Regions from separate parts of the Halorhodospira sp. 9621 genome, predicted to be linked through region 1. Evidence: predicted binding sites of a transcription regulator. Region 1 holds the regulator's gene; the other holds the start of a gene.

Evidence for each region. The regulator FliA, encoded in region 1, starts transcription of late flagellar genes. The targets are predictions, from matches to a motif close to GCTAAAGTTNNNNNNNNNNCNGCCGATA.
Region 2: LRF89_RS01715 (MotY family protein) is a predicted target of FliA. The motif match lies at 3,523-3,550, and genes of this name have one in related genera.

The regions. Positions count from the first base shown of each region.
Region 1 covers NZ_JAJNRD010000020.1:26,100-33,164, forward strand. Annotated here, with positions in the region: gene LRF89_RS09680 (chemotaxis protein CheA) at 1-1,816, opposite strand, end outside; gene LRF89_RS09685 (protein phosphatase CheZ) at 1,856-2,641, opposite strand; gene cheY (chemotaxis response regulator CheY) at 2,647-3,030, opposite strand; gene LRF89_RS09695 (RNA polymerase sigma factor FliA) at 3,085-3,828, opposite strand; gene LRF89_RS09700 (MinD/ParA family protein) at 3,828-4,661, opposite strand; gene flhF (flagellar biosynthesis protein FlhF) at 4,700-6,445, opposite strand; gene flhA (flagellar biosynthesis protein FlhA) at 6,452-7,065, opposite strand, start outside.
Region 2 covers NZ_JAJNRD010000002.1:93,066-100,130, reverse strand. Annotated here, with positions in the region: gene LRF89_RS01730 (lipocalin-like domain-containing protein) at 1-1,148, shown strand, start outside; gene LRF89_RS01725 (universal stress protein) at 1,160-2,062, shown strand; gene LRF89_RS01720 (acyl-CoA thioesterase) at 2,078-2,494, opposite strand; gene LRF89_RS01715 (MotY family protein) at 2,546-3,415, opposite strand; gene pufB (light-harvesting antenna LH1, beta subunit) at 3,857-4,084, shown strand; gene pufA (light-harvesting antenna LH1, alpha subunit) at 4,097-4,291, shown strand; gene def (peptide deformylase) at 4,569-5,057, opposite strand; gene LRF89_RS01695 (light-harvesting protein) at 5,147-5,362, opposite strand; gene pufB (light-harvesting antenna LH1, beta subunit) at 5,377-5,556, opposite strand; gene acnA (aconitate hydratase AcnA) at 6,156-7,065, opposite strand, start outside.

The sequences.
Region 1 (7,065 bases):
TCAGCGTCGGCAGGATGGCCAGGGTGAGCGGCAGCTGGATGCGCATGACCGTGCCACGGCCCAGCTCGGAGTCGATGTCCACGGTGCCGTTGAGCCGCGAGAGACTGTTCTTGACCACGTCCATGCCCACGCCGCGGCCGGAGACGTCGGAGATCTCCTCCTTGCTCGAGAACCCGGCGTGGAAGATCAGGCTGTACGCCTCCTTGTCATCGAGCCGCGAGGCCGACTCCTCGTCCATCATGCCCTTTTTCACCGCCAGGCCGCGCAGCTTGTCCGGGTCCATCCCGCGCCCGTCGTCGGCGATGGTCAGCAGGATGTGATCCCCCTCCTGCTCGGCGGACAGGGTCACCGTGCCCTGGCGGGGCTTGCCGGCGGCCTCGCGCTCATCCGGGTACTCCACGCCGTGATCCACGGCGTTGCGCACCAGGTGGACCATGGGGTCGGCCAGGGCCTCGACCATGTTCTTGTCCAGGTCGGTGTCTTCGCCGCGGGTCTCCAGCGTGACCTCCTTGTCGAGTTGCCGGGCCAGGTCGCGGATCACCCGGGGGAAACGGCCGAAGACCTTCTTGATCGGCTGCATGCGCGTCTTCATCACCGAAGACTGCAGGTCGGAGGTGACCAGCTCCAGATCGCTGACCGCCTGGCCGAGGCGATCGTCGTCGAGCTCGTTGCGCAGGTTGGAGAGGCGGTTGCGCACCAGCACCAGCTCGCCGACGAGGTTCATGATCTCGTCGAGCTTGGCGGTATCCACCCGCACCGAGGCCTCGACCTTGTTGCCGCCACCCCCGGCATCGGCACCCGTGCCACCCTTGTCGGCACCGGCACCACCACCGCCCCCACCACCCTGGCCGCCGCCGGCGGCCGGCTTGCGGGCGGGGGCATCGGCCTGCGGCGCCGCCGGGGTCGACTCCGCCGCAGCGGCCGGCTCGGGCTCCCGGGGGGCCGCCGGCGCGTCGGCCGCCTGCGGCTCGCCCGCCTGCGGCTCGCCAGCCGCGGCCGCGCCGGGTGGGGGCGGCGCCGAAGCGCTTTGCGCATCGTCGCCCGCGCCTTCGACCGCCGGCGGCGACGCGTCCTTGCCGGGCGCTGCTCCGGGGCCGTAGAGGCTGTCGAGCAGCTGCTCGAACTCCTCCTCGGTGATCTCGTCGTCCCCGCCGCCCGAGGCCGGTTCGGCGGCCTCCGCGGCCGGATCCTCGGCCACCGGCTTGCCCTGGTGCTGACCTTTGCCGTGGAGCTCGTCGAGCAGCTGCTCGAACTCAGCGTCGGTGATCTCGTCGCCGCCTCCGGAGGTGGCGGCCTCGTCGCCGTCGTCCAGGGCGGTGAGCAGCTCATCGAACTCGGCGTCGCTGTCGTCGCCGGTCTGCTCTTGCTGGGAGGCCGGCTGCTGCTCCTGCGCTGCCCCTGCGGCGGCGGCCGGCGGCGCACCGGCATCCGCCTGCTTGAGCCGGTCGAGCTCCTGGAGCAGCTCCGCCGAGGCCGGTTCCGGGTCGCTGCCGTTCTCGATCTGCCCGAACTGCGCGACCACCACATCGAGCGCGCGCAGGACGGTGTCCATCAGCTCCGGCGAGACCTGCTTCTCGCCATTGCGCAGCAGGTTGAAGACGTCCTCGGTGCGGTGGCAGACCTCAACCAGCGGATCGAGCCCGAGGAACCCGGCGCCCCCCTTGATGGTGTGGAAGCCGCGGAAGACCGAATTGAGCAGATCCTGGTCCTCGCCGTGCTGCTCCAGATCCACCAGCTGCTCGCCCAGCCGGTCGAGGATCTCCCGAGACTCGACCAGGAAGTCCTGCACGATGTCGTCGTCGAGGTCGATGGCCATGCTCGGCCTCCGCTGTTGTTGGGCTTCTCGGTGCCCGGGCTAAAACCCCAGGCTCGACAGAAGATCGTCCACTTCGTCCTGCCCGCTGACCACGTCGTCGCCACCCTTGCCGGGCATGGTCGGCCCCTCGCCGCGGCGCATCCGCTCGCTGGCCACCTCGGCGTCCTCGGCCGGCCGGGTGGAGGGCTGCTGGCCTTCCTCCTCGAAGCGCTGCCCGGAGATGCGCACCAGCTGGACCAGGTTCGACTCGACCTCCTCGACCAGGGCGATGACCTTGCGGATGATCTGCCCGGTCAGGTCCTGGTAGTCCTGGGCCATCAACGCCTCGTTGAGCTGATCGCTGATCTGCCGGCTGTCTGCCTGGACCCGGTTGAGGAAGCCATCCAGCTCGCGGGAGAGCTCGCGGAAGTCCTCGACATTGAGCTCGCGGCGCTGGAAGGCCTGCCAGCGCTCCGCCAGCCGTGCCCCCTCCTCGGCCAGCTCCTGCGCCAGCGGCGCACTGCCCTCGATCACCGTCAGGGTGCGGTGGGCGGCCTGCTCGGTCATCGTGATGACGTAGTTCAGGCGCTCGCGGGCATCGGGGATCTCCTGGGAGGTGATATCGGCCAGGCGCTCGTCGTAGTTGAACGCCTTGATCGCCTCGTGCAGATCCCGGGTCAGCGTCCCCAGCTCGCGGAAGAGCTCGGTCTCCCGCAGGTGGGTCAGGTCGTCGATGACCGTCTGGGCACCCTCGCTGTCCCCGGCGTCGACGTGCTCCAGTAACTGCTGCGCGGCGCGGCGGTACGCCTCGAGGTCGGCGCCGCTGCTGCCCTGCTCCCGGCGCATGCTGCTCATCCCCCGCCTGCCTGGACCCGCTCGAAGATCTTGTCGATCTTCTCGCGCAGCGTCGCCGCGGTGAAGGGCTTGACGATGTAGCCGTTCACCCCGGCCTGCGCCGCCTCCATGATCTGCTCGCGCTTGGCCTCGGCGGTGACCATCAGCGTGGGCAGGTCCTTGAGATTGGCGTCGGCACGGACGTGCTTGAGCAGTTCCAGACCGGTCATGCCCGGCATGTTCCAGTCGGTGATCAGAAAGTCGATCCCGCCCTTCTGCAGGATGGGCAGCGCCGTGTTGCCGTCGTCGGCCTCGACCACGTTGTTGTAGCCGAGTTCGCGCAACAGGTTCTTGATGATCCGCCTCATCGTGGAGAAATCGTCCACAACGAGGATCTTCATGTTCTTGTCCGCTGCCACATTGCCCCCCTATCTCGAGGCCTTGCCAAAGCCGTGCTACGCCGTTCGTTCCTGCTGCTCGCGCCGCCACTCCCCGAGACGGTTGCGCAGCTTGAGCATGATCCGGCCGTGGATCTGGCTGACCCGCGACTCCGAGACCCCGAGCACCTCGCCGATCTCACGCAGGTTGAGTTCCTCATCGTAGTAGAGCGCCATGACCAGGCGCTCGCGCTCGGGCAGCTCCCGGATCGCCTCGGCCAGCTCGCCCTGGAACGCCTCGTCCTGCAGCATGGCCAGGGGGCCGGGGTCGTGCCCGGCGGGCTCGTGGGGCTCGCCGGTGCCCGGATCCTCCTGGTCGATGCTGAAGACCTTCGCCGAGGACACATCCTGCAGGATATTGTGGTATTCCGCCACCGAGATCCCCAGGGCCTCGGCCACCTCGTGGTCGCGGGCATCCCGCCCGGTCCGGTGCTCGATGCTGCGGATGGCTTCGGCCACCTCGCGGCCCTTGCGGTGGACCGAACGCGGCGTCCAGTCGAGCCGGCGCATCTCGTCGAGCATGGCGCCGCGGATGCGGATGCCGGCGTAGGTCTGGAAGCTCGCCCCCTGGGAGGAGTCGTACTGGCGCGCCGCCTCGAGCAGGCCGATCATACCGGCCTGGATCAGGTCCTCGAGCTGCACGCTCGGCGGCAGGCGGCTGGCCAGATGGTGGGCGATCCGCTTGACCAGCGAGGCGTGGCGGGTGACCAGATCCTCGTCGCCCTGCTGTGCCACCGCGGTGTACATCGCGTGACCATTCATCAGGTCACCTCTCCCCCCATGCTGCTGTATTCGATCAGTCGCTCGACGAAGAACTCCAGGTTCCCGGTGGCCCCCGAGGGGGTCGGCCACGCGTCGATTCGCCGCGCCAGATCACCGAACGCCCGCGCCGAGGGGCTGTTCGGGTAGGTCTCGACCACCGGCTGCTGCTTCTGCACCGCCCGGCGTAGGCGATCATCCTCCGGGATGGCGCCGATGAAGTCCAGGTTCAGGTCGAGGAAGCGCTCGGTGGCCACGGCCAGCTTCTGGTGCAGCATCTGCCCCTCGCGGCGGCTGCGCACGCGGTTGGCGACCAGGTGGAAGCGCTCGACCCCGTAGCGGTTGAGGACCTTGATCAGGGCGTAGGCATCGGTGATCGACGAGGGCTCATTGCAGGCGACGATGACCAGTTCGCGGCAGGCGCGCACGAAGCTGACCACGCTCTCGGAGATGCCCGCCGCGGTGTCGACGAGCAGCACATCCACCTCGCGCTGGAGCTCGCTGAAGCAGCGGATCAGCCCGGCGTGCTCGGCGGCGGTGAGCTCGGCCATGCGCTGGGTGCCCGAAGAGGCGGGCACGATGGTAAAGCCGCCGGGGGCCTCGACGAGGACCTCATCGAGGCTCGCCTCGCCGGCGAGCACGTGGGAGAGGTTGAGCTTGGGCGACAGGCCCAGGGCCACGTCGACGTTGGCCAGCCCCAGATCGGCGTCGAAGAGCATCACCTCCTGGCCCATGCGACTGAGCGCAGTGGCCAGATTCACGGAGACGTTGGTCTTGCCGACCCCGCCTTTGCCGCCGGTGACGGCGACCACCTTGACCGGTCTGGTTTTCGCCATCCTGCGCAACCCCGCCGCCTGATCGAGGCCTGGCTCTGTCAGGAACATGCGCCTCCCCCACCGAGAGCCAATGCCAGGGCTTCCTCGTCGGCCTCCTGAACGTGCTCGTCCAGCAGCGCACACGCCCGGTGCACGAGTGTATCACCCCTGGCCGCCTGAAGGTCTTCCGGCACCCGCTGCCCCACGGCCAGATAGGCGATAGGCAGCTTGGTGCGCAGGGCGCAGGTCATCGCCCCGCCCAGGCTGGAGGCCTCGTCGACCTTGGTGAAGATGCAGCCCACCGGCTCGGCGCCGGCGAAGGCGCTGACCGATTCGGTCAGCGTCGCCATCTGGGTGGCCGCTGAGAGCACCAGGTAGGTCTTCACCAGCCCCTCGGCGCTGCCCAGGGTCTTGAACTGCTCGGCCAGACGCACGTCGCGCTGGCTCATGCCCACGGTGTCGATGAGCACCAGGCCGCGGTCCATCAGATCGTCGACGATGGTCCGCAGCTCATGGCGGTTGGTGGCGGTGTAGACGGGCACATCGAGGATGCGGGCGTAGGTCAGCAGCTGGTCCTGGGCGCCGACCCGGTAGTTGTCGGTGCTCACCAGTGCCACCTGCTCGCGGCCGTGGCGCAGGGCGTAGCGCGCCGCCAGCTTGGCCACCGTGGTGGTCTTGCCGACGCCGGTGGGGCCGACCAGGGCGTAGACCCCGCCGCGGTCGACGATCTCGTCGCCGGCGATGGGCAGGTGCCGGGCGATCAGGGCCAGCGCCTTGCGGAAGGCGGTGTCGGGGTTCTCGTCGCCGCCAATGTGATCGGCCAGCTTGCGGCTGACTTCGGTGCCCATGCCGAGATCCGTGAGCCGTTTGATCACCGTGGCTCGGGCCGGGTGGCGGTGACCCATGCGGTTCCACTCGAGCAGCGAGAGCTGGTTCTCGAAGAGGCTGCGCAGGGTGCGGATCTCCTCGCGCATCTCCTGGAAGGCCGGCTCCTCCTCGACGCGACGGCGGCTCGCACCGGAGCCACCCCCGGTAGACGGGCCCTCCTGGTTGCCGGCGCTGGCCGCCTCGGCGGCGGCCCCCATGGCGGCGGCGTGCTCGACCCCGCCGAGCCCCTGGCCCCGGTCGCCACCGGGCTCGCCGCCGCTGGCCGCCCCGCCCCGACCACGCGCCGGCCGGGAGGCCGGCTCGCGTCGCGGCTGCTCGGCGCGCTTGCGCTCCACCTCCTGGTGCTCGCGGCTGAGGGCGTCGAACAGTTCGGCGTCCTCGTCGGCGCCGCCGACGCGCAGATCGATACGCGGCTCGCGGCGCTCGCCGCCGCTGCGCTCCTGGCCGGAACTGCGATGGGCGGCCGCGTTGGCACGGGCCCGCTCCGCCGCGCCGGTGTCGATGCGCGGCCGCCCGCGGGACGGGCCGCCCCCCTCACGCTGCGGCAGGGCGTCGTCGGCCACCGCACCACCGGCGCGCAGACTGCGCAGGCGGGCCAGTGCCGCCTCGCGAGCACGGCCGGCCTCATCCTCGGCCGGCTCCGCCTGCCCGGACGGCTCGTCCTCGGCGGCGGGCAGGTCCGGCTCACCGGGGCGCGGGCCCGGCGAGCCGTCCAGGGGCGGGATCTCGGCGGCCCGCGGATCCTGCGCGCGGGCCGCCGCCTGAACGGCGCGCTCGTCGTAGTCCACCGCCGAGATCACCTCGACGCCGCCGTCGACATTGCGCGACGAGATCACCACGGCATCCGGGCCGTGCTGCTCCTTGACCTTGCGCAGCGCCTCGCGGGTATTGGCGGCGAAGATTCGCTTGATTCGCATGGTGCGTTACCCCTGCTTGCCCGATTCCTCCTGCCCCTGACCGACGTTGGCGATGATGCGCACCTGCCGGTCATCCGGGACCTCGTTGTAGGACAGGACGTAAAGCCCCGACGCCACGTTGCGGGACAGCCGCCGCAGCCAGTGGCGCAGCGGCGGTGACGTCAGCAATACGGCGGGCTGACCGGCGGCTTCTTGACGCTCCGCCGCCTGGGCGATCGAGCGCTGCATGCGCTCGGCCAGCCCGGGCTCGATGCCGCCGCCCCCGTCCCCGGCACCCTGCACGGAATTAAGCAAGAGTTGTTCCAGCTGCGGCTCCAGGGTGATCACCGGCACCTCGCGCTGCATGCCGACGATCTCCTGGACGATCATGCGGCTGAGCGCCTCGCGCACGTGCTGAGTCAGCTGCCCCGGGTCCTTGGTCTTCTGCCCGTGCTCGGCCAGCGCCTCGACGATGGAGCGCATGTCCCGGATGGGCACGCCCTCCTCGAGCAGATTCTGCAGCACCTTGACCACCGTGGACAGGCTCAGGGTGTTGGGCACCAGCTCCTCGACCAGCTTGGGCTGGCTCTGGCCGAGCATGTCGAGCAGCTTCTGCGCCTCCTCGTGGCCGAAGAGCTGAT
Region 2 (7,065 bases), on a different contig from region 1:
GGTTACTCCGCGGCGGCGTGGTTGTCGTCACGGTCTTGCTGCTGGCCGGGTGCACGGATCCGCCGGAGCAAAACGGCGCAGCCGGGCAGCAGGGGGTCACGGTTGCCGGGGCGCTCTCCGGCGAACAGGATGCGCAGGGCTTCGCCCGGGCCCTGGGGCCGCGGCCGCTGGTCTTTCCCCGGGATCACGGGCCGCACCCCGACTACCGTCACGAATGGTGGTATATCACGGGCAATGTGTTCGACGAGGACGGTCGTCACTTCGGATTCCAGGTCACCTTCTTCCGTTTCGCCCTGTCCCCCGAGCTGGCCCCGCGCCGTTCGGCCTGGGGGACCAATCAGTTGTGGATGGCCCACTTCGCCGTGACGGACACCGAGGGGGAGACCTTCCACCACTTCGAGCGGCTGGCGCGGGGCGCTGTCGGCCTGGCTGGGGCCCGACCCGACCCGTTCCGGGTGTGGTTGGAGGACTGGGAAGTCCGCGGTGCGCCAGGCCAGGGGCTGAACCGGTTGCGGACCCGGCTCGAGGCCGAGGGGGTCGAGCTGGAACTGGATCTGCGGGCGCGCAAGCCGATGGTGTTCCAGGGCGAGGACGGCTACAGCCGCAAGGGCGACGACCCCGGTAACGCCTCCTACTACTACACGCTCCCTCGGCTACAGGCGGCTGGGCGTCTGGCGGTGCCCGACGGCGAGCACACGGTCTCGGGGAGCGCCTGGATCGATCGGGAGTGGGGCAGCAGCACCCTGAGTGAGGAGCAGACCGGATGGGACTGGTTCTCGATTCAGCTCGACGATGACCGCGAACTGATGTTCTATCACTTGCGCCGGGAAGATGGCAGCATCGATCCGAGAAGCAAGGGCGGCTGGGTGGAGGCCGATGGTCGTCACCGCGTGGTCACTCGAGACGACGTGCACCTCGAGGTGCTCGAGCACTGGACCAGCCCTGACGGCGAGGCCACCTACCCGGCGCGCTGGCGGCTAGAATACCCGGAGGAGGAGTTGACCCTGGAGCTCGAGCCTGTGCTGGCGGATCAGGAGCTGCGCGACGGGTTTCGATACTGGGAGGGTGCGCTGCGCGGTCGTGGCGAGGCTGCCGGCCGCCCGGTGAGCGCGGTCGGCTATGCGGAACTGACTGGCTACGTCGATTAGGAGGGGGAGTCGTGCGCAAGATCCTATATGCCACCGATCTCAGCGAACGGACCGAGGCAGCGGCGCAGCGCAGTCTGGATCTGGCTCGCTTGCACGGGGCCGAACTGCGGGCGCTGCACGTCATCGAGGCCGATCTCGAGGAGGAGACCTTGCGCCTGCTGTTCCGCGAGCAGGGCGGCGGCGCGCAGCAGGCGACCCGTGAGCTGGAGCGGGCCAGTGAGGCGCGAATGAACGAGCAGCTCAGTGCCATCGCCGGCGGTGGGGCGGACCCGGCGTGGTCGGTCGGTTGCCGGTGGGGACGTGGTGCGGCTGAGATCGCTGCAGAGGCGCGGGAGTGGGGAGCCGATCTGGTCACGATTGGTGCCCACGGGAGGCGCGTGGTACGGGATCTGTTCCTCGGCGCAACCGCGGAGCGCCTGGCCCACGAGCGCGCCGGGCCTATCCTGGTGGTCAAGCGCCCGCCGCAGGGCGGTTACCAGCGGGTTCTGGTGGCCGTGGACGGGTCCGGACGCTCGCGACACGCTGTCGAAGCGGCCGCCCGCCTGGCCCCGGACGCCGCGCTGCAGCTGCTCGGCGTTCACGATACGACACCGCTGGAGCGGATCTACGGGGCGGGCGAGGGGGCTGCTACAGAGCTCCAGGCGGCCCTGCAGGACGGGCGGCAGCAGACCGCCGAGGCCCTGGGTCGCCTCGTGGACGAGTTGCCGGTGCGGGATCGCGTCGACCACTTCGAGGCCCGCGGCGGCGATCCGGCGACGGTGATCCGTCAATTCGCCGAGGAGGCGGATGTCGATCTGGTTGCCATGGGGACGCGGGGCCTCTCCCGCTGGCAGGGTGCCCTGCTCGGCAGCGTTGCCCGCCGTGTCGCCCACGAGAGCGAGCGCGATGTCTTGCTGACCAGCGGCGAGGGCTGAGCGCCGGCGCGGATCTCAGGTGCTGAGGGCCTCGCGGAAGGGCTCCGGGGTGCGGCGCGGCCGGCGTGCGGTGTAGTCGAAGAAGGCGATGGTCGTCCGGGCACGGGCGACCTCCCTGGCGTCTGCCGGGCGCTCGACGCGGTAGAAGAGTTCGGCCCTACTACGTCCGATCGTGCCGGCGCCGACGGCGATGGTCAGGGCGTCGCCGTGGAAAGCCTCGGCCCGGTACGCTACCTCCAGCTCGCTGATGACGATACCGGCTCCGCCACAGTCCCCCTCACTGAAGCCGTAGTGGGCCAGAAAACCCACCCGGGCCTCGTGGAGCAGGGAGACTAGGGCGTCGTTGCCCAGGTGGCCGCCGTAGTTGACGTCGGTGATGCGCACCGAAAGCTCGGTGGCGAAGGGCAGATGCTCGGGCAGTTCGATCCTCATGGTGGCGATCATAAGGATCGGCGGTTGCCATCGCCAGCACAAGACGGGTGGCTAGAGGGCCGTCCGCAGCTCCACGCGGCGGTTGCTCGCCAGCTCGTGGATGTCCTGTTCAGCGTTGTCCTCGTCGATAAGCCGCGCCTCGATCTCGATCCGGTCCTCGGGTAGGCCGAGGTGCACTAGCTCGTCCCGGACCGCCGCAGCGCGCGCTTCGGCAAGTTGCTCGTTGATCTCCGGACTGCCCCGCGTATCCGCATAGCCGATGGATAGCACCACGCCCCAGTGCGGGTTGTCCTCGACGGCGCGGACGAACCGCCGGATCTCGTCTAGAGCGTTGCGGGTGAGGTCGTCGCTGCCCGTGGCGAAGTAGACCTCGGTGCGCGGCCCGCGCGGCAGGCGCGGGAGGTTGCCCTCCCAGGTTGGGCCGTCACTGTCCGCCATGGGTTCGCCGGTGCGGCCAGGGATAACCTGGCCGCGGGTGGCGGTGCCGGCGTCGACGCGCTCATGACGGGCGATGCACTCGCGGTAGTGGCCGAGCGCCCGCTGGAAGGCGGCCGGGGTCAGCCCGATCTCGATCAGCTCCCCGCTGTATCCGGCCTCGTAGCGGATCTGTGGCTCGCGCCCGTCGCGCAGGGCGTCGAGTAGCCACTGCGTCGTCCGGCGGCTGAAACGCAGTGTCCGCGTGTCCGGGTGCAGACGCACCGGCTCGACATGGCGGCGCCGATCCCCGCCCCAGGCTGGCTCGCCAATATAAAGATCCCCCTCGATTTCTTCCCGGGGAGGGCGATTGGCGAAGAAACTCAGATACTGTCGACCGTCATGCCGGTAGCTGATTAAGGCCACCCCTTTTCCGGGGATTTCGTGGGCCATATGGCACCCGGAACGCCCCTCGAAGGCGTGCCATTGCGCGCCATGCGGGTCCATGCGGTGCGTCTGCTGCCCACTGACAGCCCCGGCGCTTACGCAAATTGCCGCAGCGCAGGCGAAAACGATTGCAAGGGTCCGGGTACGATGATTCATCATGTCCACCATATCGGCATTTGCGCGGGAAACTGAAGTGGAGGGAAAAGGATTCCACAAGGGGGTACAGGGGTGCGGTTATACGCCACCACACAGCGCCCCCATTCCTGCGTTAGTGTTTAGGTCATCGTGGAGGTCGAGCGCTGGACCAGATAGGCAAGGGCTCGGCACACGAACGAACCTCGAAGACTGGGCGGGCCCAGCGTACCGACCCAGCGCTTTGAGGAAGGTCGGCACCCAGGTGCCGGCTGCACGGGAAGTCCCACGTTAGCGTGGGCGACCACCCCCTACCGCGCGGGGGTAGAGCGCGGTACCGGCTGAAACGCTGAACGGAGGACGAAACGTATGGCCGATAACATGTCGCTGACGGGCCTTAGCGATGAGGAAGCTAAGGAGTTCCACAGCATCTTCATGCAGAGCTTCCTGATCTTCACGGCGGTGGCCGTCGTGGCCCACTTCCTCGCTTGGGCCTGGCGTCCGTGGATCCCCGGTGCCGAGGGCTACGGCTCCGTCATCGAGGGTGTTCACAACGTGACCGCCGCTGTTTCCCAAATCGCGCCGCTTGCTGGTTAAGGAGATAGAACCATGTGGAGACTCTGGAAGCTTTACGATCCGCGCCGCGTCCTGATCGGCATCTTCTCCTGGCTGGCCGTGCTGGCCCTGGTGATCCACTTCATCCTGCTCAGCACTGATCGGTTCAACTGGGTCGGCGGTGCTGCGGTCAGCTCGGTGAGCGAGTCCGCTGAAGAGGTGTCCGCTCTGCCCCCGCGGCAGGTCTGACACCCGCTCCCGGGTCAGGTAGGAGGCTCTCCCGCTCTCTCGGAGTGGGGGAGGTTCCTCCCGGGAGAGCCTGCCAGACGCGGCAGGTTGTGAAGAAAAACGGGGCTTATGCCCCGTTTTTCTTTGTCTGTCCGCATTAGTCTCCTGTCTCCTCCGGGGGGTAGGCCGGTCCATACCGGCCTCCACCAGCCAAGCGGGGTGCCCGGGCGCCCTTTTACGTCCGGGCACCCATTCCCTACCGAATCATAGCGCCTGTATGGCGTCTGCGTGGTGCCTGCTAGCGGCGAAGGAGGCGGCCGGCGCGCATCCGCAGCCGTTGCCAGAAAGAGAGTCGGTCGATGAATAGGGTGCCGTCCAGGTGGTCGACCTCGTGGTGCAGGCAGACGGCCTCGAGGTTCTCCAGCTTGCAGTGGAACCGCTCACCGCTGGTGTCCTGAGCGCGGACACTGACCCGGGTGGGGCGCACCACCAGGCCTTGCTGACCGGGGACCGAGAGGCAACGCTCCTCGATGTAACCGGGCAGGCTGCTGCCGGTGATCTCCGGATTGATGAATACGCGCGGCGTCTGTGTCGGATCGGTGCAACAGACGACAATGCGCCGGCGGATATCCACCTGCGGGGCTGCCAGTCCGATGGCGGAGGCGGCGCGCATGGTCTCGATCATGTCATCGACCAGCTCACGGAGTTCCTGGTCGAAGGTCTCCACTGGCGCGGATGGTTCTCGCAGGCGGGGGTCGGGGTGTTCAAGGATGTCTAGCGTGGTCATGGAGGGGTCCTGACGAGAAAAAGGGGCGAGATCCGCAGACCCCGCCCCAGTGTCGAGCCGTCAATGGGCTGCTATCCGCGCAGGCGGATTTACACCATCGACTCGCGCGTTGCCAGCGCGTCGCTCTCGGCAATCTCCGAGGCCGGGATCTCGGCCGCGGCGTTGCCCTCGAAGAAGGCGGGGTACCAGCTGGTGTTCGTCAGGATAGCACCGTGCACCAGCAGGCTGATCAGCAGCACAACACCCAGGAACAGCGGAAGGCCGACGCTGGGCTTGACTACGAGCCAAATACGAGCCTGGTTCATGTGTTAATCCTCCCTTAACCGAGCCACGGCGAGTAGGCGAAAGCCAGCACGTGCGCAACCACGGCGATGCCGAAGAAGATGCGCGCGCCGTCCAGCACGTAGCTGTGCAGCTCTTCCGCCTCCGGCAGGGTCAGCCCGGACGGCCAGACCCTGTTCGGGTCGTCGAAGTCCACGAAATCGTCGCGATCTCTCATAGTAGCTACTCCTTTTATGAAAGGCGTTAGCCTCCGAACCACCCGCCCAATCAACCGGACCGGAGATGGAGCGGGCACCATCCAAATGTCGCAGGGTTAGATAAACAAGAAGGGCGGGTGGCGGTCAACGCTCGGGGGCGCGGTGCCGCACGGGGTGCGCTGCCTTGCCGCGCCACCCTGCGCGGCTACTGCAGAAAAACGTATAAGTACGCGCCAACTGCCCGTTTGTGAAGGGTGTGCGGCGATTTGCCCAATCCTTATCGGTCGCCGCTGTTGGCGGCCACGGGAGCCGCTGGAGCGGTTTTATCGAAAAACCGGGGATTTGAATCGATATTCGCCCGGAAAATCCCGGCGGGCGCGGCCTGAGGAGGCTTTCGAATATCCGGTGGAAACACCGCTCGATGGGAATCATCGGAGGGTGCGACACTGAATCCGTCTCGGAAAAAGGGGGGCGATCCCGAAAGCTTCTTCCGGTGGGACGGACCGCGGTGGCGACGGCCCACAGCGGCCGTTGCACGTCGTATGAGGGGCGGTGGGGGAGCACCCGGGGGCGGGGTGGCCTGTGGCCAACCCCCGCCCATATCAACGCCTGAGGGGTCTCAGGCCGCGCCGGCGAGCCCGCGCAGGACGTAGTGCAAGATACTGCCATGACGGTAGTACTCCCACTCCTGCGGGGTGTCGATCCGCACACGGGCCTCGAAGGTCGTCTCGCCGCCATCCTCACGCCGTGCGACCACACGTACGCTGCGGGGCTGCTCGGTGATGCCCTCGATGTCGAAGGCCTCGTCCCCTGTCAGGCCGAGGTTCTCGGCGTTCTCGCCGTCGCGGAACTGCAGGGGGAGGACGCCGAAGCCCACCAGGTTGGAGCGGTGGATGCGCTCGTAGCTCTCCGCGATCACGGCCTTGATGCCCAGCAGCTTGGTGCCCTTGGCTGCCCAGTCACGGGAGGAGCCGGTGCCGTACTCCTTGCCGGCGAGCACGACCAGTGGGGTGTCCGCCTGCTGGTAGCGCATGGAGGCGTCGTAGACGCTGGTCTGCTCGCCACTGGGCACGTGCGTGGTCCAGCCGCCCTCGGTGCCGGGCGCCATTTTGTTGCGCAGGCGCACGTTGGCGAAGGTGCCGCGCATCATGACCTCGTGGTTGCCGCGCCGCGAGCCGTAGGAGTTGAAGTCCTTGGGGGATACCCCCTGCTCCTGCAGGTACTGCCCGGCAGGGCTGTCCGGGTGGATGGCCCCGGCCGGCGAGATATGGTCCGTGGTGATGGAGTCGCCGACGTAGATCAGGCAGCGGGCGCCGCGGATATCCTGCAGCGGCTCCGGAGTCTTGCTCATGCCCTGGAAGTAGGGCGGGTTCTTGACGTAGGTGGATTCGCGCCAGTCGTAGAGCTCCCCGCGGGGGGCATCGATGGCCTGCCAGGCGGCGTCGCCGTCGAACACGTTGGCGTACTGCTCACGGTACATCCCGGCGGAGATGTTGCCGCGGACCAGGTCTGCCACTTCCTGCTGGGTC